DNA from 2 places in the Blastococcus deserti genome. Region 1 is predicted to be linked to the other one. Evidence: riboswitches for the same ligand, from Rfam matches in the RefSeq annotation. Region 1 holds a riboswitch; the other holds the start of a gene.
The links. Region 1 has a riboswitch for thiamine pyrophosphate ahead of ACFSHS_RS13550 (alcohol dehydrogenase catalytic domain-containing protein). Riboswitches for the same ligand answer to the same signal wherever they lie in the genome.

Region 1 (11,639 bases):
TCCGGGACGACGACGGCGCCGATCCGCTGCTCGGCCAGGGCCGCGGCCGCCGCGGCCGCCCCCTTGGAGCCGATCTCCTCGTCGCTGGTCAGCAGGAGGGCGATCGGGGTCTCCGGATCGGCGGACCCCAGTGCCACGGCAGCGGCGACCAGGCCGGCCTTCATGTCGCTCGCACCCCGCCCCCACACCCGCCCGGCGTCGAGGTCGGCGCCGAAGGGGTCGCTCTGCCAGCGGCCGGGGTCGGGCACCGGCACGGTGTCCACGTGGCAGGCCAGCAGCAGCTGCGGCCGGCCCGGATCGGTGGGCGTGCGCAGCAGCGTCCACGGGTGGTCCGGGTCGCGGCCCGTGGTGACCTCGAGATGCGGTGCCCGTTCAAGCAGCGCCTCGGTCACCAGCCCCAGGGCGTTCCGCTGCGGGCCCGCCTCCCCCGAGACGGTGACGCGTGCGACGAGCTCGCGGAGCAGCGCGACCGGGTCCATCTCAGCCGCCCAGCGCCGCGCCGACGACGGCCCGGGCCTCCTCCTGCACCTGCGCGAGGTGGTCGGGGCCCTTGAACGACTCCGCGTAGATCTTGTACACGTCCTCGGTGCCCGACGGGCGGGCGGCGAACCAGGCGTTCTCCGTGGTGACCTTCAGCCCGCCGATGGGGGCGTCGTTGCCGGGAGCGCGGGTGAGCTTCGCGGTGATCGGCTCGCCGGCCAGCTCGGTGGCGGTGACGGCGTCGGGGGAGAGCTTGCCCAGCGCCGCCTTCTCCTCCCGCGTGGCCGGCGCGTCGATGCGCGCGTACGCCGACTCGCCGAAGTGGTCGGTGAGCTGCTTGTGCAGCCTGGACGGCGACCGTCCGGTCACCGCCTGGATCTCGGACGCGAGCAGGGCCAGGAGGATGCCGTCCTTGTCGGTCGTCCAGACGCTGCCGTCCCGCCGCAGGAACGAGGCGCCGGCCGACTCCTCCCCGCCGAAACCGATCCTGCCGTCGAGCAGCCCGGGCACGAACCACTTGAAGCCCACGGGGACCTCGACCAGCGTGCGGCCGAGGTCGGCCACCACCCGGTCGATCAGCGAGCTGGAGACCAGCGTCTTGCCGACGGCGGTGTCCTTCGACCAGCCCGGCCGGTGGCTGAGCAGGTAGGCGATGGCGACGGCGAGGAAGTGGTTGGGGTTCATCAGGCCGCCGTCGGGGGTGACGATGCCGTGCCGGTCGGCGTCGGCGTCGTTGCCGGTGGCGATCTGGAACTCGTGCCGGCGGCCGACCAGGGAGGCCATGGCCGCGGGGGAGGAGCAGTCCATCCGGATCTTCCCGTCCCAGTCCAGCGTCATGAACCGCCACGTCGGGTCGACCAGCGGGTTCACCACCGTGAGGTCCAGGCGGTGCCGCTCGGCGATCGCCGCCCAGTAGTCGACGCTGGCCCCGCCGAGGGGATCGGCGCCGATCCGGACCCCGGCGTCGCGGACGGCGTCGAGGTCGACGACGCTCGGCAGGTCGTCGACGTAGGTGCCGAGGAAGTCGTAGGGCTGGGCCGCCCGGCGGGCCTGGTCGAGCGGCACGCGGCGGACGCCGGTCAGGCCGGCCCGCAGCAGGTCGTTGGCCCGCCCGGCGATCCAGCCGGTGGCGTCGGTGTCGGCGGGCCCGCCGTCGGGCGGGTTGTACTTGAAGCCGCCGTCGCGGGGCGGGTTGTGCGACGGCGTGACGACGATGCCGTCGGCGAGGCCGGACGACCTGCCCCGGTTGGCGGTGAGGATGGCGTGGCTGACCGCGGGCGTCGGCGTGTAACGGCCGGCCGCGTCGACCAGCACCGTCACGTCGTTGCCCACGAGGACCTCGAGCGCGCTCGCCCAGGCCGGTTCGGACAGCGCGTGGGTGTCCCGGCCGATGAACAGCGGGCCGTCGTAGCCCCGCTCCGCGCGGTACTCGCAGATCGCCTGGGTGGTGGCGAGGATGTGCGCCTCGTTGAACGCGGCGTCGAAGGCCGAGCCCCGGTGGCCCGAGGTGCCGAAGGCCACCTGCTGGGACGGCTCGGCGGGATCGGGCTCGATCGTGAAGTAGGCGGTCACCAGCGCGGCGACGTCGATGAGATCGCTGGGCCGGGCGGGCTGACCGGCACGGTCGTCGCTCATGCCGCTGATCCTGGCCCGGAGCGGGTCGGCGGCGCGACCGGACGCGTCGGGACCGAAAAGGCCTTGCGGTTCTGTCGGTGGGCGGCGGCATGCTGCACCCCATGACGACGGACAGGGGTGGACGACGAGACCCAGGGCGGGCGGCATGACCGCGGCACCGGCGGTCGAGGCGATCGAGCTGGTCAAGCAGTTCGGCACCAACCGGGCCGTGGACGACGTGAGCTTCGTCGTTCCCGCCGGGTCGGTGCTGGGCCTGCTCGGGCCCAACGGCGCCGGCAAGACCACCCTCGTGCGCATGCTCACCACGCTGAGCGTGCCGACGAGCGGCACCGGCCGGGTCGCCGGGTTCGACATCGTGCGGCAGCCGACCGACGTCCGCCGCAACATGGGCCTCACCGGCCAGGCGGCCACGGTCGACGAGATCCTGACCGGCCGGGAGAACCTCGCGCTGATCGGTGCCCTCTACGGGCTGTCGAAGAAGTACGTCCGGGAGGCCACCGAGCGGCTGCTGTCCCGCTTCGACCTGCTCGACGCGGCCGACCGGATGGCGAAGACCTACTCCGGGGGCATGCGGCGACGGCTCGACCTGGCGGTCAGCCTGCTCGCCGCCCCGCCGATCCTGTTCCTCGACGAGCCGACCACGGGACTGGACCCGCACAGCCGGTCCGGGCTCTGGCAGGTGCTCCGGGAACTGGTCGACGAGGGCACCACGCTGGTGCTGACCACGCAGTACCTGGAGGAGGCCGACCAGCTCGCCGACGAGATCATCGTCGTCGACAAGGGCAAGGTCATCGCCGCCGGCACGCCCACGCAGCTCAAGGACCAGGCGGGACAGGCCAGCGTCGTGGTGACGCTGACCCACGCCGACGACCTGGACGAGGCCGCCGCGCTCATGCGCGCCCACTCCCCCGAGGTGCACGTGGAGCGGGGCAGCCGGCGGCTCACCGCGCAGGCGGGCGGGCTGGCCGACATGACGCGGATCGCCGCCGTCTTCGAGGCCAGCGGTATCGAGCTCGACGACCTGGGACTGGCCCGGCCGAGCCTCGACGACGTGTTCCTGCACCTCACCGGCCGTCGTGCCGAGCCCACGGCCGATCCGGACCAGACGACGGAAGGGGTCACGCCGTGACCGTCCTGCAGAAGACCCGGGCCCCGGCCGAGCGGCCGCCCATCTCGCCGCCCTCGCTCCTGCGGGCGTCGTCGACGATCGTGTGGCGGAACCTGCTGCACATCCGGCGGATGCCGGAGATGCTGCTCGACGTCACCGTGCAGTCGGTGATGTTCGTGCTGCTGTTCGCCTACGTCTTCGGCGGCGCGATCGCCGTGCGCGGCGCGGACTACAAGGAGTTCCTGCTGCCCGGGATCATGGTGCAGACCATGGTCTTCTCCTCGGCGATCGTGGCCATGGGACTGACCAGCGACCTGCAGAAGGGGATCGTCGACCGGTTCAAGTCCCTGCCGGTCCCGCGGTCGGCGGTGCTGGTGGGCCGCAGCATCTCGAGCCTCATCCACTCCAGCATCGGCGTGGTCGTGATGGCGCTCACCGGGCTGCTCATCGGCTGGCGGGTGCGCAACGGCCTCCTCGACGGCCTGCTCGCCTTCCTGCTGCTGCTGTTGTTCGGGTTCGCGCTCATCTGGCTCGGCATCTGGGTCGGCTCGCTCATGCGGACCGTCGAGGCCGTGCAGGGCTTCATGTTCACGGTCATGTTCCCGCTGACGTTCGTCGCCAACACCTTCGCGCCGCCGGAGAGCATGCCCGCGTGGCTGCGCGCCATCGCGGAGTGGAACCCGGTGTCGGCCCTCACCCAGGCCTGCCGGGAGCTGTGGGGCAACGGCCTGCCCGCCCCGGCGGACGCCGCGTGGCCCCTGCAGCACCCGGTCGCCGTGTCGATCGCCTGGTCGCTGGCGCTCACCGCGATCTTCGCGCCGCTCGCCGTCGCGGCGTTCCGCCGCCGCTCCCGCGACTGACCAGCTTGGTTCCGCGGCACGGGGTGCTCGGGGGCTACCGGGCTCAGCGGGCCTCGACCCGCTCCAGGAAGAGGCGGAGCGTGGTCAGGAAGATCTCGGGCTGCTCCGAGTGCACCCAGTGTCCGGCGTTCTTGATGCGGACCAGCCGGGTGGCGGGGAAGAGGGCGTCCATGTGCGGCCGGTCGCGGTCGAGCACGTAGCTGGAGTTCGCCCCGGCCACCCACAGCACCGGCCCGTCGTAGGTGGCTCCCGGCGGCGGCTCGGGGAAGCCGCGCAGCTCCTCGAGGTCGCGCTCCAGCAGCTCCAGGTTCAGCCGCCAGCGCCATCCGGGGGCGGGCCGCCCTTCCTGGTCGCTCAGCCCCTCGCGGACCAGGCTCTGCAGCAGGAAGCTGCGCACCATCCGGCTGGGGACGGCCTCCTTCAGCGCCGCGTCGGCGTCCTCGCGGGTCCTCAGCCGGTCGAGGTCCATCGCCCGCATCGCCTGGATGTACGCGGCGAACGGCGAGGCCTCCTCGTCCGGGTCGTCCGTGCGCCCTCCCTGCAGCGGGTACTCGACGGGGGCGATGTCCACGACGACCAGCGCCCGGAGCAGTTCGGGCCGGCGCAGGGCGAGCTGCATCGCCACCTTGCCGCCCATCGAGTGCCCGACCAGGGTCACCGGCTCACCCAGCTGCTCGAGCTCGGCGGCCAGCATCCGCACCATGTCGAGATAGTCGACCCGTTCCGTCCACGGCGAGTGCCCGTGGTTGGGGAGGTCGACCAGGGTGACGCGGTGGCCGTCGGCCATACCCTTGGCGATCGTCGTCCAGTTCTTGCCCTGGCCGAAGAGCCCGTGGACGAAGACGACCCGCGGCCCGGACTCCCCCAGGGTGCGCGACGCCAGGCGCTCGTCGTTGCCGGCGTCCTCGGTCACCCGGCGATTCCATCAGACGTTCCGCCGGTGCCGCCGCTTACGGTGCCCGGGACGAGGGGGAGGGACATGCCCGGACGACGGCGGCGCAGCACGCGAAGCGCCGGCACGACCAGCCGCAGCACGACCGCGAACAAGACCACCCGCGCCACGACCCGCCGCCGGTCCACCGCGGCGGCGTCGAAGCGGCCCGCGAAGGCCGCTCCCGAGGTGCCCACGGCGGGTCCGGGCGAGCGGGTGTGGGTCCTGGCGGTGCCGTTCCGGGCGCCGGCCCCCGGCGCCGTCTGGCACGCCGGCCTGCAGGCCCACGTGTGGGTGGGGCCCGAGCTCCCGCCGGAGCTGGCGCCCTACGACCCGCCGCCGTACACGCTCGAGCGCTTCCTCGAGGACGAGGTCAACGAGAAGCCACGGCCGGTGCCGCTCGCCCGGCCGCTGACGCCCCGCGACCAGCAGTGCGACGGCGCCGACGTGATCGCGGCGCACGCGGCGGCCGGGGGCCGGGTGTTCCTGCTCGGCGACGACCCCGGGGTGGGCAAGACGGGGACGGCGATCCTCGCGGTCAAGGCGGTCGCCGAGCAGCGCCACGTGCGGACCGTCCTGGTGGTCGCCGACCGCCCCGCGGCGATCACCATCCCGCACTGGACCCGCTCGATCGCCGGGTTCGGTGACGGCGGCCTGCGCTGGTGCGTTACCACCTGGGACCGGCTCGGGAAGGTCGCGAAACTCCGGTTCGACGTCGTCGTCGCCGACGAGGCCCACATGGTGCGGCACACCACGACGCAGCGCTGGAAGCACTGGAAGGCGGTGTCGGGCGCCGGCCGGGGGAAGGACGCCCCGTTCGTGCTGGCCGCCACCGCCACCCCGGCGCACACGCCGCTGGAGCTGCCGTACCTGGCCCCGGAGTTCGCCGTCCGGCACGGGGAGCCGGTCCGCGAGTGGGCCGACCTGCCGAAGCAGCTCGCCGCGCACGGGTTCCACGTGGAACGTGGCCGCTACGGGTGGCAGTGGACCGACGACCCCGACCAGCGGCGCGCTGACCTAACCAGGCTGCAGTCGTGGCTGACAGCTGCCGACCCGCCCGGCACGCTGCACCGGGGTGCGCCCTGGGGGCCGGTCTCGGTGAGCGGGACGCCGGTGGCGCTGACCCCCGCGGAGCGGGCGGCCTACGACTCGGAGTGGTCGGAGTTCCGCGCGGAGATGCGGCTGGCGCGCACGGCACGCCAGGGCGCCCGCGGGCGGGCGGCGCTGCTGCGGTTCCGGCAGAAGGCCGGGCTGATCCGGGTCCAGGCCACGGTCGACTGGGTGAAGGCCCAGGTGGAGGCCGAGCGGCAGGTCGCGGTGTCGGTCGAGTTCGTCGAGACGGCCGCCGATCCGATCCGGGAGGCCCTGCTCGACGCGGGGATCCCGGTGGCCGGCATCTACGGGCGCGACCGGTTCGACCATGGCCTCGGTGATCCGGAGCGCGAGCGGTTGCGGTTCCAGCGGGGCGAGGCCCGGGTCTGCGTCTTCACGGTCACCGCGTCGATCTCGCTGCACGCCGGCGAGCTCCTGCCCGACGGACGCCCCGCCTCGGAGACGCCACGGGTCGGGCTGTTCCACCAGCCCCGCTTCTCCGGCATCCAGGCCCGGCAGGTCACCGGCCGCACCCACCGGGACGGGCGGACCTCGCCGTGGCGGATCGCGTTCGCCGAGGACACGGTCGAGGAGCAGGTCGCCCGCGTCATGGTCGAACGGCTCGCGGTCAGCGGCTCGGCCGCCGGGGCCGACACGTCGTCCCTGCGCGAGATCGCCGAGCTGCTCGACGCCGACTGGCTGCCGGCGGCCGCACTCACCGACGACTGACCCGGTCATCAGGGCCGGAGCACCGCCCGGCCGACGACACGGCCGGCGCGCAGCTCCTCGAGCACGCGCGGGCCGTCGTCCAGGGCGTGCTCGGTGACCGTCGTCTGCAGCCGGCCGCGCGCGGCGAGGTCGAGGGCCGCCACGAGCTCGGAGCGGCGGTTGCCGACCGACGTCACGATCCGCTGCTCGGGGACCACGAGGCCGAGCGGGTTGATCTCGACGGTGTCGAAGCTGTAGCCGACGTAGACCAGGGTTCCCCGCTTGCCCAGGCAGGCCAGTGCGGCGGCGCCGGTCTCCCGGGTGCCGACCAGGTCGAAGACCACGTCGGCGCCGGCGCGGCCGGTGGCCTCCCGGACGGCGGTCGCGACGTCCCCGGTCCCGTCGACCGTCACGTCGGCGCCCAGCTTCCGGGCGAGGCGGAGGCGGTGCGGGTTCCGGGCGACCGCCACCGGCCGCGCCCCCACCTCCCGCAGCACCTGGACCAGGGCCAGGCCGACGCCACCGGTTCCGTAGACGACGGCGGTGGATCCGGGACGGACGGCCGCCACGTCCACCGCGTGCAGTGCCGTGGTGGCGCTGCAGCACAGGGTGGCCGCGGACGGCAGGTCGAGCGTCTCGGGCACGCGGACCGCGGCCGAGGCGGGCACCACGACCTGCTCGGCGAACCCGCCGTCGGTGGCGAAGGCCAGGAAGCCGAGGGGCGCGTCGCACAGGTGGTCGTCGCCGGCGAGGCACGAGCGGCACCGATGGCAGGCGTGCAGGTAGTGGACGGCGACGCGGTCTCCCACTGCGACGTCATCCACCTCGTCGCCGACCTCGGCGATCACGCCGGCCACCTCGTGGCCCAGCGTGATGGGCGCTCGTGCCGGGGTCAGCAGCCCGTCCAGGAAGTGCAGCTCGGTCCCGCACACCCCCGCGGCCGCGACGTCGATCAGCACGTCCCCGGGCCCGGGGCGAGGCGAGGGGACGTCCTCGACCACCGCCGGCCGTCCCGCTCCGTGGAAACGCACAGCACGCACAACTGCCTCCCTACGCCGGCATGACCCGGACAGGTTCCAACGGTCGGCGGCTGCAGCCGCCCTCTCAGCCCGTTTCGACGGGCTCCCGCGTACGGACGGCACGGTAGCCGGTCGCCGTGGTCCTCGCCCGGGGCCGCCCGGCCACCCGACTCCTGTTAGGTTCGCTGCGTACGTGGCACGGGGTGTCCCTCCAGGGACTGAGAACAGACCCGTCGAACCTGCTCCAGTTCGCACTGGCGAAGGGATGTCACCGGCGTGGAAGCCGTCGATCTCCGCGCTGCCCGTGAGGCAGTGCGCACGAACGCACCCCTGGTGCACTGCCTGACCAACACGGTCGTGCAGTCGATCACCGCCAACGCGCTGCTCGCCGCCGGTGCGGCGCCGGCCATGGTGGACGCACCGGAGGAAGCCGGCGACTTCGCCGTCGTGGCCTCCGCCGTGCTGGTCAACGTGGGCACCGTCCACCGCCGCACCGCCGAGGCGATGCGGCTGGCGGCACGGTCGGCCTGGACGGCCGGCACTCCCTGGGTCCTCGACCCGGTCGCCGTCGGCGGCCTGGCCTATCGGACGGAGCTGGCTGCCGACCTGGTGGCGCTGCGCCCCACCGTGGTTCGCGGCAACGCGTCCGAGGTGATGGCGCTCGCCGGTGCCGGCGGAGGCGGACGGGGCGTCGACAGCACCGCTGCCACCGATGACGCGGTCACCGCAGCAGCGGAACTGGCCGGCCGCACCGGTGGCGTGGTCGCGGTGAGCGGCGAGGTCGACCTGATCACCGACGGACGGCGGACGGTGCGCGTGGGCGGCGGGTCGGTGCTGCTCACCCGGACGACCGGGGCCGGCTGCGCGCTCGGCGCCCTGGTGGCGGCCTACCTCGCCGTCACCGACGACCCCCTCGCCGGTGCCGTCGCCGCGCACGCCCACGTCGCGCTGGCCGCGGAGCGGGCGGCCGCCGCCGCCGCGGGGCCCGGCACGTTCGCCGTCGCGTGGCTCGACGCCCTCGACGGGGTGGACGGGGACGCCGTGGCCGGCGCCGACCTGCGTGCGGAAGACGTCCGGGGCGCCGGATGAGGCGGCCGTTCGACCCGACGCTCTACCTGGTCACCGACACCGAGCTCTGCCGGCCCCGGCCGGTGGCCGACGTCGTCAAGGCCGCGGTGGCCGGCGGGGTGACCGCCGTACAGGTACGTGACAAGGGCGCCTCCCGGCGGGAGTTGCTGGCCCTGACGGGCGCCGTGCAGGCGTCACTCGCCGGCCGCCCCGACGTGGCGGTCGTCGTCAACGACGCCGTGGACGTCGCCCTGCTGGCCGGCGCGAACGGCATCCACGTCGGCCAGGGGGACCTTGCCGTCGCCGAGGTCCGGGCGCTGATCGGCCCCCACCCGTGGCTGGGCCTGTCGGTGGAGAGCGCGGCCGATCTGGACGCGGCGCTGCGGCTGCCCGCAGGCACCGTCGACGTGGTCGGCCTCAGCCCGGTGTGGGCCACGCCGACCAAGCCCGAGGCCGGCCCCGGACTGGGGACCGCGGCCGTCCGGAGCCTGGCCTCCGCGGCCCGGGCCGGCGGGCTGACCAGCGTGGCCATCGGGGGGATCACCGTCGACCGGGCGGCGGAGGTCGCTGCCGCCGGTGTCGACGGGCTGTGCGTCGTCTCCGCCGTCTGCGCTGCCGCCGACCCCACGGCCGCGGCCCGGGAACTGCGGTCGGAGATCCGCCGTGGCCGCCTGGCGGAGCTCGCGCGGTGACCGCCGGACGCACGCCCACGGCCCTCTCCGTGGCCGGCAGCGATCCCAGCGGGGGTGCCGGCATCCAGGCCGACCTGAAGACCTTCAGCGCCCTCGGCGCCTACGGCACCGCCGTGCTCACCGCGCTCACCGCGCAGAGCACCCGCGGCGTCACCGGCGTTCATCCCGTCCCGGCGGCGTTCGTGGGACTGCAGTTGCGCACGCTGCTCGACGACGTCGAGGTCCACGCCACCAAGCTGGGCATGCTGGGCACCGCGGACGTGGTGCGGGAGGTCGCCGCCGTGCTCGCCGAACGTCGCCCCGGGCCCGTGGTCTGCGACCCGGTGATGGTGGCGACCAGCGGCGACCGGTTGATCGACGAGGAGGCGGTGGCCGCCGTCCGTACCGATCTGCTGCCGGTCGCCGACCTGATCACCCCGAACGTGCCCGAGGCCGCGGCGCTGCTCGAGGTGGAGCCGTCGACCGAAGCGGATGACCTGACCGACCAGGCCCGCGCCCTGCTGGAGTTCGGCCCCGGAGCCGTGCTGCTCAAGGGCGGCCACCTGGGCGGGGACGAGAGCGTGGACGTGCTGGCGACCGCCGGGGGCGTGTGGACCACCCGCCGTCCCCGGGTGGCGACGACCGCGACGCACGGGACGGGGTGCACGCTCTCCTCGGCGATCGCCGCGCTCGCCGCCCGGTCCGGAGGCGGAGACTGGTTGCCCCTGGTCGAGCAGGCCCGCGACTACCTCCAGCGCGCGCTGGAGGGTGGCGGGAGTCTGGGCGTCGGCTCGGGGCACGGCCCGGTCCACCACTTCGCGGGGGTGTGGCCGGACTGATCGGAGGTGCCGCGGAGGCGCGGATCCCGCGCCTCGGCCTCGACCCCTCGCCACGGCGGGCGGCCACCGAGACGAGCCCTCGCTCCGGAGCCTGCGGTCAGCCGAGCCGTCGCGTCACCCGGTCGCGTCCGGGCCCGGAGAGCTCATCGGCCACCACACCGCGTCCCGCCACGGCCAGCAGCAGGGCCTCACCCGTCCCGCGGACCTCGGGTCCCCGCCCGAAGCTCCAGTCGATGTCGGTCGCCACCAGCCGCACATCGCGGACGCGCACGACGCCGCGCAGCACCGGACTGAACAGCGCGGTGCGCAGGGCCGGCAGGAGACGCTCGGCGGGGATGTGCCGGGGCTCGCCGAGGGGACGGCGGATGTCCTGCTGGTGGATCATCACATCGGTCAGGCCGATCGCTCCGCCCAGCCCAGCCGTCAGCCCGCTCGGGGTGAGGTGTGCCCGCAGCAGGTCGACCAGCTCGGCCGGGGTGCGCACCGTGTAGTCCCGCAGACCGACGGCGTTGACCCGGTCGACGAGGAACAGGCCGCGAGCGAAGCGTGCCGCCAGCTGCCGCGGGCCGAGCTCGTCGTAGCTGAGCACGTGGGCGACGACGTCGTGCACGCTCCAGCCCTCGCACAGCGACGGTGCCCGCCACTGGTCGGGAGTCAGCCGCTCCAGGAGTTCCAGCAGGTCCTCGCGCTCGGCTCGTGCCAGGTCCATCACGGTCATGCGCCGGGACCCTAGGCGCCGTCACCGGACCTGTCGCCGCCTCGACCGACAATGGCGTGCGGACACGTGGGACGAATGGGCGGAAGTGGGTGCGGCGTGCGGCGGGAGGCGAGCGTCCTGCACCTGGACCTCGACGCCTTCTTCGCCGCGGTCGAGCAGCGGGACAAGCCGTCCCTGCGCGGCCGGCCGGTGGTCGTCGGTGGGGTGGGCGGGCGCGGCGTCGTCGCCACGGCGTCCTACGAGGCGCGGGCCTACGGAGCGCGCTCCGCGATGTCGACCGCGGAGGCGCGGCGGCGGTGCCCATCGGGGACGGCGTTCCTCGGCGGCCGGTTCGCCGCCTACCGGCGCACCTCCGACGTGGTCATGGGCCTGCTGCGGGAGCTGTCGCCGCTGGTCGAGCCGGCGTCCCTGGACGAGGCCTACGTCGACCTGGCGGCCGGCGAGGGGCACGACCTGTCCGTCGCGGGGGTAACCGAGCTCGCGCGGCGGCTGAAGGTCCGGATCGCCGAG
Region 2 (11,639 bases), on a different contig from region 1:
GAAGGTCCGCTGGCTCACCGACGAGCTCGGCTTCACGGCCGCGTTCGACTACCACGCCGGCCCGGTGGCACAGCAGCTCACGGCCGCGGCCCCCGGCGGCATCGACGTCTACTTCGACAACGTCGGCGGCGACCACCTGGAGGCCGCCATCGGCGCACTGCGCGTGCACGGCCGGGCCGCGATCTGCGGCTCCATCTCCGGCTACAACACGGTCACCCCTCCCCCGGGCCCGCGCAACATGTCGCTGCTCGTGGCGAGCCGGCTCACCCTCCGCGGGTTCCTCGTGGGCGACCACACCGACCTCCGCCCGGAGTTCCTCGAGACGGTGTCGGGCTGGCTGGGCTCGGGGGAGCTGGTGGTCCGCGAGACGGTGCGGGTGGGGCTGGACGACGCGGTGCCGGCCTTCCTCGACCTGCTGCGCGGCGGCAACACCGGGAAGATGATCGTCCGCCTCGCCGACTCCTGATGCACCGCACGCCGGCGGTCGCCGCACGTGGCGGTCGCCGGGGGATTCCCGGCCGCACGGCCGGGGAAGGGCCCTGCTCATGTGGCTCTTCCTCACCCGCCGGCTGCGCATGTGGCTGATCCTGACCGTCGTCGTCCCGCTGACCACCGGGCTGCTACGCCGCCTCGGCCGCCGGCTGGAACGCCGGACCGGTCCGACCGCGGTGAGCCGGGCCCTCCTCAGGGCCGGCGACCTCGGCGACCGGGCACGCGCGACCCTGCGCGGCGGCAGACGGCGGTGACCGAGCCCCGCCTGGAGGCGCGGCCTGCCCCTGCGGGGACGGTGGCAGTGGCGCTCTTCTGCCACGGCGGGACCGCGGCCAGCGTGGAGCCGCCCCGGGAACGCGCCCTGTCGCTGGTGCGGATGCGCGCCGTCGAGCAGTTCGTGTCGGCCGCCGCGGCCGGCGGGGGGCTGTCCACCTACCTGCTCCGCTACCGGGTGGCCGGCTGGAACGGCCCGGCCGCCGACGCCCATGCCGACGTCCGCTGGAGCCTCGACCGCCTGCGGGCCGAGCACGGGACCGTGCCGATCATCCTCGTGGGCCACTCCATGGGCGGCCGGGCGGTGCTGCGCGCCGGCGGCGAGCCGCAGGTGACCGCGGTCTGCGCGCTGGCACCGTGGACACCGTCCGGTGAGCCGGTCGACCACCTGCGCGGCCGGACGGTGGCGATCCTGCACGGCCGCGGTGACCGGTGGGTGCCCGCGGCGCTGTCGGCCGACTTCGCCCGGCGCGCGCAGCACGCCGGTGCACGGGTCGCCCGGTTCACGGTCGCCGGCGGGCACGGCATGATCCGGCGGGCGCACGTGTGGCACACCTTCGTCCGGGACGTCGTCCTGGCCGGCGCGGGCCTCGCCCCGACACGACCCGACATCGCCGCGGCGCTGCAGCAGGCCGGGGCCGCAGCCCTGGCCGTCGAGCTGTAGGCCTACCCCGGGAGCCGCGGGGTAGGCCCGCGCCGTGGAAGAGCTCCTGGCCGACGTCGTCGGCGTCCTGGTCACGGTGGTCGAGGCCTGCGGGGCCGCGGTCATCATCCTCGGCGCCCTCTGGGCCTTCGCCCGGTTCCTGGGTGGGCCTGCGCCGGCGGTCCACGGAGGCCTTCGTGCCGGTGCGCCTGACCCTCGGCCGGTTCCTCGCGCTGGGTCTGGAGTTCCAGCTGGCGAGCGACGTGCTGCGGACGGCGGTGGCGCCGAGCTTCGAGGAGCTGGGTCAGCTGGCCGCGGTCGCGGCGATCCGCACGGCGCTGAACTACTTCCTCTCCAAGGAGATCGCGGAGGAACGGCGCCAGGTGTCCGAGGAGCAGGCGCGCCGCGGCGAGGCCGTCGATCCCGCCGCCGCGGAGCACCGCGGCCGCACCGTATGACCGACTTCCTCGCCCGACTTCCTCGCCCGGCTGCCGGGCACGCTCGCGCTGCTCGTCAGCGCGGGCGCGCTGCTGGCCGGCGGGCTGACCCTGGCCGCGACCCGGCGACCCGCGCTCGCCCTCGCGGTGTTCCTGGACCTGCTCCTGGCGGCCGGGCTGCTCCGGCTGGCGGGTCATCCGGGCTGGCGCACCATCCTCACCGCCGCCGCCGTCGTGGCCCTGAGACGGCTCATCTCCACGGGCCTGCGTGCCGGGGGCCGGGCCTGGACCGCTGGACGCCCACCCGCCCCTCGCACCGGTCAGGAGAACAGCGCGCTGTAACCGTTGAGCGCCGGCTGCCCGCCGAGGTGCGCACAGAGGACGGTGGACGACCGGTCGATCTCCCCTCGGCCGACCAGCTCGATGGTCGGCGCCATCGACTTCCCGCTGTCCAGGCCCCTCAGCGGCCCCACCTCACCGCAGCATCACCGCAGCATCAAGGACCGATGCCGGTCCGCGGCGGCGGGTCGTCCGCCAGACGGGCCCACAGCAGCTCGTCGCGCTTGACGCCGTCGCCGTACCGGTAGGAGCGGCGACGGCGCCCCTCGAAGGTGAACCCGGCCTTCTCCGCCACCCGGCCCGAGGCCGTGTTCTCGACCGCGTGGCACAGCTCGATCCGGTCGATCGGCAGGGCGGCGAAGCCCCAGCGGCAGACGGCATCGGCCGCGATCGCGGCCACTCCCCGCCCACGCGCGACCGGCGCCGTCCAGTAGCCGATCTCGGCATTGTTCTGGACACGGTCGATCGAGTGGAGGGAGACCGACGCGAGGACGACGTCGTCCCCGTCCACGACCGCCCAGGAGGCGTGGTCGCCGGTGGTCCAGTCGAGCCTGCGGCCGAGCAGCACGAGGGCGTCCTCCCGCGACTGAACCCCGCCGCCGTTCCAGAGCCGGATGTCGTCGTCCTGGAAGGCGGACCAGACGGCGTCGATGTCCTCCGGACGCCACGGGCGCAGCCGGAACGGGCCGGCGTCCAGCTCGACCGGCTCGATCGGTTCCAGACCGAGGGACGTCATGGGCGCGGTGCCGCAGCCTCTGGTCAGCCCTGCGCTGACCCCGGCTCGGTCATGGGCCGCTTCGCCCTCGTGGCGACCGAGTCCGGGGTGACCGAGGACAGCCGGCCCATGGCCTTGCTGGCCAGCGAGCCGGCGAAGACGGAGGCCTCGCCCTTTATGAGCCCCTGGAAGCCCTGTCGGGCGACCTGCGCCGGGTCGTCCTTCGTGTCGGAGGCGCCCAGCTTGGTGTCGGTGAGGTCGGCACGGTCGAAGAACTCGGTCTCCGTCGGCCCCGGCAGGAGCGAGGTGACCGTGACACCGGTGTCCTTCAGCTCCTCGCGCAGCGCCAGGGCGAACGACTGGACGAACGCCTTGGAGGCGCCGTAGACCGCCTGGAAGGGTTCGGGCGCCTGCGAGGCCACGGAGGAGGTGAACAGGATCCGGCCCTCACCTCGGGCCACCATGTCCTGGACGACGGACTTGGCGAGGTGCACGGTGGACCGGCAGTTCAGGTCGACGATGGCGAGCTCGGCGTCCAGGTCGTTGTCCGTGAACCGTCCGCCCGCGCCCACGCCGGCGTTGAGCGCCGCGGCGTCGAGCGGCCGTCCCGCGCCACGCACCGCGGCGGCGAGGCGCTCGACGTCGTCGAGCCTGGTCAGGTCGACGCTCACCGGGGCGACGGCCGCTCCCATGCCGCGGAGCTCCTCGACGGCGTCGTCGAGCTCGACGTCCTCGGCGGCGACGACCAGGTCGAAGCCGTTCTCGGCGAACTGCTTGGCCAGCTCGCGCCCGATGCCGCTGGAGGCACCGGTGACGAGGGCGAGCGGTCGGACGGCGGACTGGGACACGGGGCCTCCTGGCTGATCGGTCGGTCGCCCCGTCCATGCCCCGGAACCACGTGGGTGACGCACGTCCTCGCGTCGCTCGACCTGCGCCGGCCCCCGAGGGCCGACAGACTCGCCGTCACGTCAAGGACCGACAGTCTCGAGGTTGTCATGGGCCGCGTCGACCGCATCGCCGAACCATGGGGAACCCGCACGCCGTACGGACCGGGCGAGACCTGGCCGACGCGGGTGGACTCACACCTGGCCGATGGGCTGACCGATGAGGACGTCGACCGCTGGGTGCAGTCCGCCTCGATCCTCCACTCCAACGGCGACGCCCTCGACATCGCCGTCAAGGACGGCCGGATCGTCGGCGTCCGCGGCCGCGCCGTGGACCGGGTCAACCGGGGCCGGCTCGACCCCAAGGACCTCTACGGCTGGCAGGCCAACAACTCGCGCGAGCGGCTGACCCGGCCGCTCGTGCGCCGCGGCGGGAAGCTCGTCGAGACCGACTGGGACACCGCCATGGACCTGGTCGTCAGCCGGACCCGGGAGCTGCTGGAGGAGCAGGGCCCCAGCGCGATCGGCTTCTACAACACCGGCCAGCTCTTCCTCGAGGACTACTACACGCTGGGACTGATCGCCCACGGCGGCATCCGCACCATCCACGTCGACGGCAACACCCGGCTGTGCACGGCCACCGCCGCCGCCGCGCTCAAGGAGTCCTTCGCCAGCGACGGTCAGCCCGGCTCCTACGCCGACATCGACCACGCGGACGTCATCGCCCTGTTCGGGCACAACATGGCCGAGACCCAGGTGGTCACCTGGAGCCGCATCCTCGACCGGCTCGCCGGCCCCAACCCGCCGGAGGTCGTCTGCGTCGACCCGCGCATGACGCCCGTCGCACGGGCCGCCACGGTGCACCTCGCCCCCAAGCCGGGCACCAACGTGGCCCTCATGAACGGGCTCCTGCACGAGATCATCGGCAACGGCTGGATCGACCAGGACTACCTCGACGCCCACGTCGTCGGCTTCGAGGAGCTGCGGGAGCGGGTCGCCGAGTACCCGCCCGAGATCGTGGCCGGCATCTGCGACGTCCCGGCGGAGCGGATCCGTGAGGCGGCCCGGGTGATCGGCCAGGCCGAGCGGCTGCTGTCCACCGTGCTGCAGGGCTTCTACCAGTCGCACCAGGCCACCGCCGCCGCCGTCCAGGTCAACAACGTGCACCTGGTGCGCGGCATGCTGGGCAGGCCGGGCTGCGGGATCCTGCAGATGAACGGCCAGCCCACCGCCGAGAACACCCGCGAGGCGGGAGCCGACGGCGATCTCCCGGCCTTCCGCAACTGGTCCAACGACGCCCACGTCGCGGACCTCGCGCGGATCTGGAACGTCGACCCGATGAGCATTCCGCACTACGCGCCGCCGACGCACATCATGCAGCAGCTGCGCTACCTCGAAGAGGGCTCGATCCGGATGTTCTGGGTCATCTGCACCAACCCCGCGGTGTCCCTGCCCGAGCTCCGGCGCATCCGCTCGATCCTGTCGCAGGAGCGGCTCTTCCTCGTCGTGCAGGACATCTTCCTCACCGAGACCGCCGAGCTCGCCGACGTCGTCCTGCCCGCCGCCACCTGGGGCGAGAAGACCGGGACCTTCACCAACGCCGACCGGACCGTGCACCTGTCGGAGAAGGCGGTCGACCCGCCGGGCGAGGCCCGTCCGGACATGGACATCCTCATCGACTTCGCCCACCGGCTGGGCCTGGAGGACAAGGACGGCGCGCCACTGGTGAAGTGGTCGGACCCCGAGGGGGCGTTCGAGGCCTGGAAGGAGTGCAGCCGCGGCCGGCCATGCGACTACACCGGGATCACCTACGACAAGCTGCGCGGCGGCAGCGGCATCCAATGGCCCTGCACCGAGGACAGCCCCGACGGCACCGAGCGGCTCTACGCGGACGGCCGGTTCTACAGCGATCCCGAGTACTGCGAGAGCTACGGCCGCGACATCCTCACGGGGGCACCGTTCGAGGAGAGCGACTACAAGGCGATGAATCCCGACGGCAAGGCGATCATCCGCGCGGCGGAGTTCGTCCCGCCGCACGAGATGCCCTCCCGCGACCGCCCCTTCATCCTGATCACCGGTCGCACGCTGTACCACTTCCACACCCGGACCAAGACCGGCCGGGCGCCGCAGCTGCAGGCCGCCGCCCCCGAGGTGTGGGTGGAGATGTCGCCCGGGGACGCGGGGCGGCTGGGTGTCGGCGAGGGTGACCTGCTCGAGGTGTCGACCGCCCGCGGGTCGGTGCGGGCACGGCTGCGGATCAGCGAGATCCGCGACGGCGTGCTCTTCCTCCCCTTCCACTACGGCTACTGGGACGACCCCGGAGCGGTCGAGAACGGGCGCGCGGCGAACGAGCTCACCCTCACGGATTGGGACCCGGCGTCCAAGCAGCCGATCTTCAAGACCGCAGCAGCGGCGGTGCGGAAGGTTCGGCTGTCGCGCAGGGGCCGGTCACCGGCGCCCACCACCACCGGCTCGGCCCCGGCCACGCCGGGGCCGGCCCCGACGAGGGGCGGACGGACGGCCGAGGTGCAGGAGACGCTGCCGGCCGACGGAGGCGCGCGATGAGGATCGGTCTGGCGCTCGAGGAACTGCACCGCTCCGAGAACCACCTGGCCCACCAGCTGCTCGCCGTCGCGGAGCGGCACAAGGCCGACCACGAGGTCTTCCACGTCGGGAAGGACCTCGCCACCTGGTCCCAGGACCACGTGCGCCGGCTCGCCCCCTTCGGCGAGCGGTACGGCGTCGAGCTGGACCCCGAACCAGCCGGTGAGTCCACGCTCCTGGGAAAGCTCAGCGAGGCGGTCAGCGACCTGCTCGGCCGCCGCTCGGCGCCGTCGCTCCTCCTGCTGCGCGACCTCCGCAGCATCTTCATCCACGCCCAGGGCGTGTCCGTGGACTGGGAGATGGTGGCCCAGGTCGCCCAGGGCCTGCAGGACGCGGAGCTGCTGGGGCTGGCGCAGCGGTGCCACCCGCAGAACCTGCGCCAGGCTCGGTGGGCCAACAGCCGGATCAAGGAATCAGCGACCCAGATCCTGGTCAGCTGATGAGCTCCTCAGGGCACACCGGCGAACCGGCGACCCGCATCGTCCTCCGGCCGGTCGCCACCCCGTTGCCCCTGGGCTTCCTGGCGCTGGCCCTGGCCACCACCGTGTTCTCCGCGCTGCAGCTCGGCTGGATCCCGCCCGAGCAGGGCCGGGTCGCGGCCATCACGGCGATGGCGGCCACCGTGCCTCTGCAGCTCCTGGCCTCGGTGATGGGCTTCCTCGCCCGCGACCCGGTCGCCGCGACCGGCATGGGCATCCTCGCCGGCACGTGGGCCGTCGTCGGGCTGACGACCTACACCTCACCGCCGGGCTCCACCAGCGCGGGACTCGGCGTCCTGCTGGTCGTCTCGGGGATCGCCATGTTCGTGCCGGCGATCTCCGGGCTGGCCAAGCTGGTGGCCGCCGCGGTCATGGGGACGGCGGGGCTGCGCTTCGTCGTCACGGGGCTCTACCAGTTCGAGGCCTCTCCGACGTGGCAGAGCGTCGCCGGCTGGGTCGGGCTGGCGCTCGCCGTCCTCGGCCTCTACGCGGCCCTGGCCCTGGAGCTGGAGGGATCGCACCGCCGCACCGTGCTGCCGGCCGGTCGGCGCGGACCAGCGGCGAGCGCCGTGCGGGGCGAGGGACCGATGGCGCCGGCGGAGCTGGCGAGCGAACCGGGAGTCCGTCCGCAGCTGTGAGCGTCAGGCGGGGACGGAGACCCCGACCCCGCCGCGGGTGTGGGCGCCGTAGCGCTCGATCTCCCGCTCCAGGTCCAGCGGGGCGGTCATGGCCGCGCCCTCGGTGACCTCGGGAGTGATCAGGTCGGCGGGCAGCAGCCAGGAGACCTCGAACTCGATGCCGTCCGGGTCCTGGGCGTACAGCGCCTTCGTCGTGGCGTGGTCGGACGCCCCGACCAGCGCACCGGCCTGCAGCAGCGCGTCGCGGATGCGGGCGAGCTCGGCGAGCGTGTCGACCTCCCACGCCAGGTGGTAGAGACCCACCGTGCGGCGGCCCGCCTCCGAGGGGCCGGCCCCGGCGCCGATCTGGAACAACCCGAGGTCGTGGTCGTTGGTCGAGCCCTCGGCCTGCAGGAAGACCGCGGCGCCCGGGATCTCCATCTTCACGCGGAAGCCGAGGACGTCCCGGTAGAACGCGTGGCTGCGGGCGACGTCGCGGACGTACAGGACGGCGTGGTTGAGGCGCTGGACGGGCATGACGGGCTCCTGGCTGTCGGTGTCTCGCTCACCCTGCACCAACTTGCTTGAGAGTTCAAGTATTCCCGCCGAGCGGGTAGTGGGCCGCGATGGACCACTCCCGCGTCCCCGCCGGGCATGCCGGTGCCGGCGCCCGGCGAGCGGATCAGTCAGGAGGCCCTCGACCGCCTCACCACCGGCGTGGCCGCGGGATGCTGATCCCCGACGCGGCGGACTCCTCGATGAAGACGCTGCGGGTCGTGGCGGAGTGAGGGCGGGCGCGGAGTGAGGGCGGGCGCGGAGTGAGGGCGGGGGCGGGGTGAGGGGCGGGGTGATCGAGGGCGTCGACGTCGTCGTCCCGGTCCCACTGCGCTTCCTCCTCCCGCCGCGGGACCGCCACCGCGGCATGCGGCGCATGCGCTTCGACCCCGACGCCACGGTGGGCCACCTGGTGCAGGCGGCCGGCGTGCCGCTGACCGAGGTGGGCGAGCTGCGGCTCAACGGGACACCCGCGACGCACGCGACCCGGGCAGTGGCCGGCGGCCGCATCGAGGTGGCCGAGGCAGCCCGCCCCGAGGTCCTGCCCGCGGGCGGCTTCCTGCTCGACGTCGGACTCGGGACCCTGGCCCGCCGCCTGCGCCTGCTCGGGCTCGACGCCGCCTGGTCCAACGAGGCCGACGACTCCGATCTCGTGGCGCGGGCGCTCGCCGAGGAGCGGGTGCTGCTCACCCAGGACCGGCGCCTGCTGATGCGCCGGGCCCTCGCGCGGGGAGCGCTGGTCCGGGGCAGCCGGCCCGACGGGCAGCTGGCCGACGTCCTCGACCGGTTCGCGCCCCCGGTAGCGCCCCTCACCCGCTGCACCGCCTGCGGTGGCGCCCTGGAGACGGTGCCGAAGCAGGAGGTCGCCCACCGGCTGGAGGCCGGGACCCGCCGGACCTACGAGGACTTCGTCCGGTGCCGGGCGTGCGCGCGGGTGTACTGGCACGGCGCGCACGCCCGCCGGATCGACGCGATGATCCGGAGCGCCACAGGCCGGTGACCGCGAGGGTGTGCACCGGTGCGCAGATCCGGGGCCTGGACCTGCGCACCGGCGCCCAGTGATCAGCCCTCGCGCGAGCGGTCGCGGACGTTGGCCCCCGGGGGCCACGGGTCGGCCCCGGTGTGTCACCCGGTCCGGGCAGGACAGGAGCGCCATCCCACCCGCTCCTCCCCACCGCGAGGCCGCCGTGTACCTGTCGAAGACCGAGGCCGCCGTCCTGCCGACCACGCTGGTCACAGCCCGCACCGCTCCGCTGCGGGCGCCCGGCCCGTCCGAGCCGCGCCGGCGTATCTGGCCGCTGCTGGGACCGGCCTTCGTGGCCGCCGTCGCCTACGTGGACCCGGGCAACTTCGCCACCAACTTCTCCGGGGGCGCCGCCTTCGGCTACACGCTGCTCTGGGTGATCGTCGCGGCCAACCTCATGGCGATGCTGATCCAGTCGCTCACCGCCAAGCTGGGGCTGGCCACCGGGCGGGACCTGGCCACCCTCTGCCGCGAACGGCTGCCCCGCCCTGTGACGTGGGGGCTGTGGGTGCAGGCCGAGGCGGTGGCGATCGCCACCGACCTGGCGGAGATCGTCGGCGGCGCCGTCGCGCTGAACCTGCTCTTCGGGGTGCCCCTGCCGATCGGCGGCGCCATCACCGCCGTCGTCGCGTTCGTCCTGCTGGGCGCACAGTCGCGCGGGCACCGGCCGTTCGAGCGGGTGATCACCGGCCTCCTGCTCGTCGTCGGCCTCGGGTTCGGGTACACCCTGATCGGCTCCGGCGTGGACCCGGGCGGGCTCGCCGGCGGGATGGTCCCCTCCTTCGACGGCGCCGACAGCGTCGTCCTGGCCACCGGCATCCTCGGCGCCACGGTCATGCCGCACGTCATCTACGTGCACTCCGCGCTCACCCCCGGCCGGTACGGCGACGTCGTCACCGCCGGGCGCACCGCGCAGGGACGACGTCGGCTGCTGCGGGCCCAGCGGCTCGACGTGCTCCTCGCGATGGGACTGGCCGGGCTGGTGAACGCCGCCATGCTGATCATCGCCGCGCAGCTGTTCACCGGCGGCCACCAGGCCGAGTCCCTCGAGGCCGTGCACGCCGGTCTGGGCGACCAGCTGGGCACCGGCGCGGCGATCGCCTTCGCCGTGGCCCTGCTCGCCTCGGGCTTCGCGTCCTCGTCGGTGGGGACGCACGCCGGTCAGGTGGTCATGGCCGGCTTCCTGCGCCGGCACATCCCCGTCGTGACGCGTCGGCTGATCACCCTGGCGCCGGCGCTGGCCGTCCTGGTCCTCGGCGGCGACCCGACGACGGCGCTGGTGTGGTCGCAGGTGGTGCTCTCGTTCGGGATCCCGTTCGCGCTCGTGCCGCTGCTGTGGCTGACCAGCCGCCGCGACCTGATGGCCGGCTGGGTCAACCGTTGGATCACCACCGTCGCGGGCAGCGTGGTGGCAGTGCTGATCATCGCGCTCAACGCCCACCTGCTGCTCGGACTCGCGCTGCGGTGAGCGCCGGCTCCCCGACGATCACGGCGCGACGACCACTGCTGGGCGGTCGCGGCTGGTCGCGGCGCCATGATCGCGGGAGGTCTAGAGTGGGCGGCACAACCGAACACACAGCAGGGGAGCGCTTCGGCGCTGAGAGTGCGGGATCCCGCAGACCCTCGAACCTGATCCGGGTCATGCCGGCGCAGGGAGTCTGGAGGAAATCATGGCCGAGCAGGCCGTCCGTCCGTCGTCCGCTGCTCCCGTCGGGGAGCGGAGCAACCGCTGGCGCACCGTCGACATCGTCGTCACCGCTGTCCTCGGCGCCGCCTTCGGCGTGGTCTTCTGGGCCTGGGGCCTGTTGTGGGCCGGCACTGGGGCGGCCTTCGCCGGCTTCCCGCCGGCCCAGGCCTTCATGTACGGCGTGTGGCTCATCCCCGCCGTCCTGGCACCGCTGGTGGTGCGCAAGCCAGGGGCGGGCCTGTTCGCCGAGCTCGTCGCCGCGATCGTCTCGGCCCTGCTGGGCTCGGCCTGGGGGACGACGACGATCGTCTACGGCCTGCTGCAGGGCCTGGCCGGCGACGCGGGGTTCGCGGCCTTCGGGTACCGCCGCTTCGGCTGGCCGCAGGCCCTGCTCTCCGCGGCACTCGCCGGCGCGACCGCGGCCGTGCTGGACCTCGTCTACTACTACCCCGACTGGACCGTGGGGTGGAAGGCCGTGTATCTCGCGCTGGTGGTCGCCAGCACCGCCGTCGTCGCCGGGCTGGGCAGCCTGGCCCTCACCCGGGCGCTGGCGGCCAGCGGTGCGCTGTCGTCCTTCGCGTCCGGCCGCACCCGGGTCTGAGGGCGGGCATGGACCCCGCGGGGGTCCGGCTCGCCGGCTGGGGGTTCCGCCACGCCACCCGGCGGGCCTGGGCGGTGCGGGACGTCGACCTCGAGATCGGCGCCGGTGAGCGGGTCCTGCTCACCGGGTCGTCGGGATCGGGCAAGTCCACGCTCCTGCGGGCGCTGGGCGGGCTGCTGACACCGGAGAGCGGCGACGCCACCGGAGAGCTGAGCGTCGACGGCGCGCCCCCCGGCCGCCGCAGGGACCGGGTGGGCATGGTCTTCCAGGAGCCGGACTCCCAGCTGGT

Region 2: it holds a riboswitch for thiamine pyrophosphate, as region 1 does, so the genes downstream of both, ACFSHS_RS04740 (ECF transporter S component) here and ACFSHS_RS13550 (alcohol dehydrogenase catalytic domain-containing protein) in region 1, are expected to answer to the same signal.

What each region holds. Positions count from the first base shown of each region.
Region 1 is NZ_JBHUHP010000011.1:110,914-122,552, reverse strand. It holds gene ACFSHS_RS13580 (M20 family metallopeptidase) at 1-479, opposite strand, end outside; gene pgm (phosphoglucomutase (alpha-D-glucose-1,6-bisphosphate-dependent)) at 481-2,115, opposite strand; gene ACFSHS_RS13570 (ATP-binding cassette domain-containing protein) at 2,261-3,244, shown strand; gene ACFSHS_RS13565 (ABC transporter permease) at 3,241-4,083, shown strand; gene ACFSHS_RS13560 (alpha/beta fold hydrolase) at 4,127-4,996, opposite strand; gene ACFSHS_RS13555 (DEAD/DEAH box helicase) at 5,063-6,835, shown strand; gene ACFSHS_RS13550 (alcohol dehydrogenase catalytic domain-containing protein) at 6,844-7,854, opposite strand; TPP riboswitch at 7,845-7,953, opposite strand; TPP riboswitch at 8,023-8,116, shown strand; gene thiM (hydroxyethylthiazole kinase) at 8,110-8,922, shown strand; gene thiE (thiamine phosphate synthase) at 8,919-9,593, shown strand; gene thiD (bifunctional hydroxymethylpyrimidine kinase/phosphomethylpyrimidine kinase) at 9,590-10,411, shown strand; gene ACFSHS_RS13530 (maleylpyruvate isomerase family mycothiol-dependent enzyme) at 10,509-11,129, opposite strand; gene ACFSHS_RS13525 (DNA polymerase IV) at 11,226-11,639, shown strand, end outside.
Region 2 is NZ_JBHUHP010000003.1:57,280-68,918, forward strand. It holds gene ACFSHS_RS04670 (NADP-dependent oxidoreductase) at 1-466, shown strand, start outside; gene ACFSHS_RS04675 (hypothetical protein) at 546-746, shown strand; gene ACFSHS_RS04680 (alpha/beta fold hydrolase) at 743-1,429, shown strand; gene ACFSHS_RS04685 (DUF1622 domain-containing protein) at 1,606-1,866, shown strand; gene ACFSHS_RS04690 (hypothetical protein) at 1,993-2,187, shown strand; gene ACFSHS_RS04695 (hypothetical protein) at 2,166-2,318, opposite strand; gene ACFSHS_RS04700 (GNAT family N-acetyltransferase) at 2,342-2,920, opposite strand; gene ACFSHS_RS04705 (SDR family NAD(P)-dependent oxidoreductase) at 2,944-3,747, opposite strand; gene ACFSHS_RS04710 (molybdopterin oxidoreductase family protein) at 3,895-6,348, shown strand; gene ACFSHS_RS04715 (hypothetical protein) at 6,345-6,827, shown strand; gene ACFSHS_RS04720 (acetate uptake transporter family protein) at 6,827-7,504, shown strand; gene ACFSHS_RS04725 (VOC family protein) at 7,508-8,020, opposite strand; gene ACFSHS_RS04730 (Mut7-C RNAse domain-containing protein) at 8,331-9,038, shown strand; gene ACFSHS_RS04735 (Nramp family divalent metal transporter) at 9,226-10,530, shown strand; TPP riboswitch at 10,633-10,736, shown strand; gene ACFSHS_RS04740 (ECF transporter S component) at 10,733-11,350, shown strand; gene ACFSHS_RS04745 (ABC transporter ATP-binding protein) at 11,359-11,639, shown strand, end outside.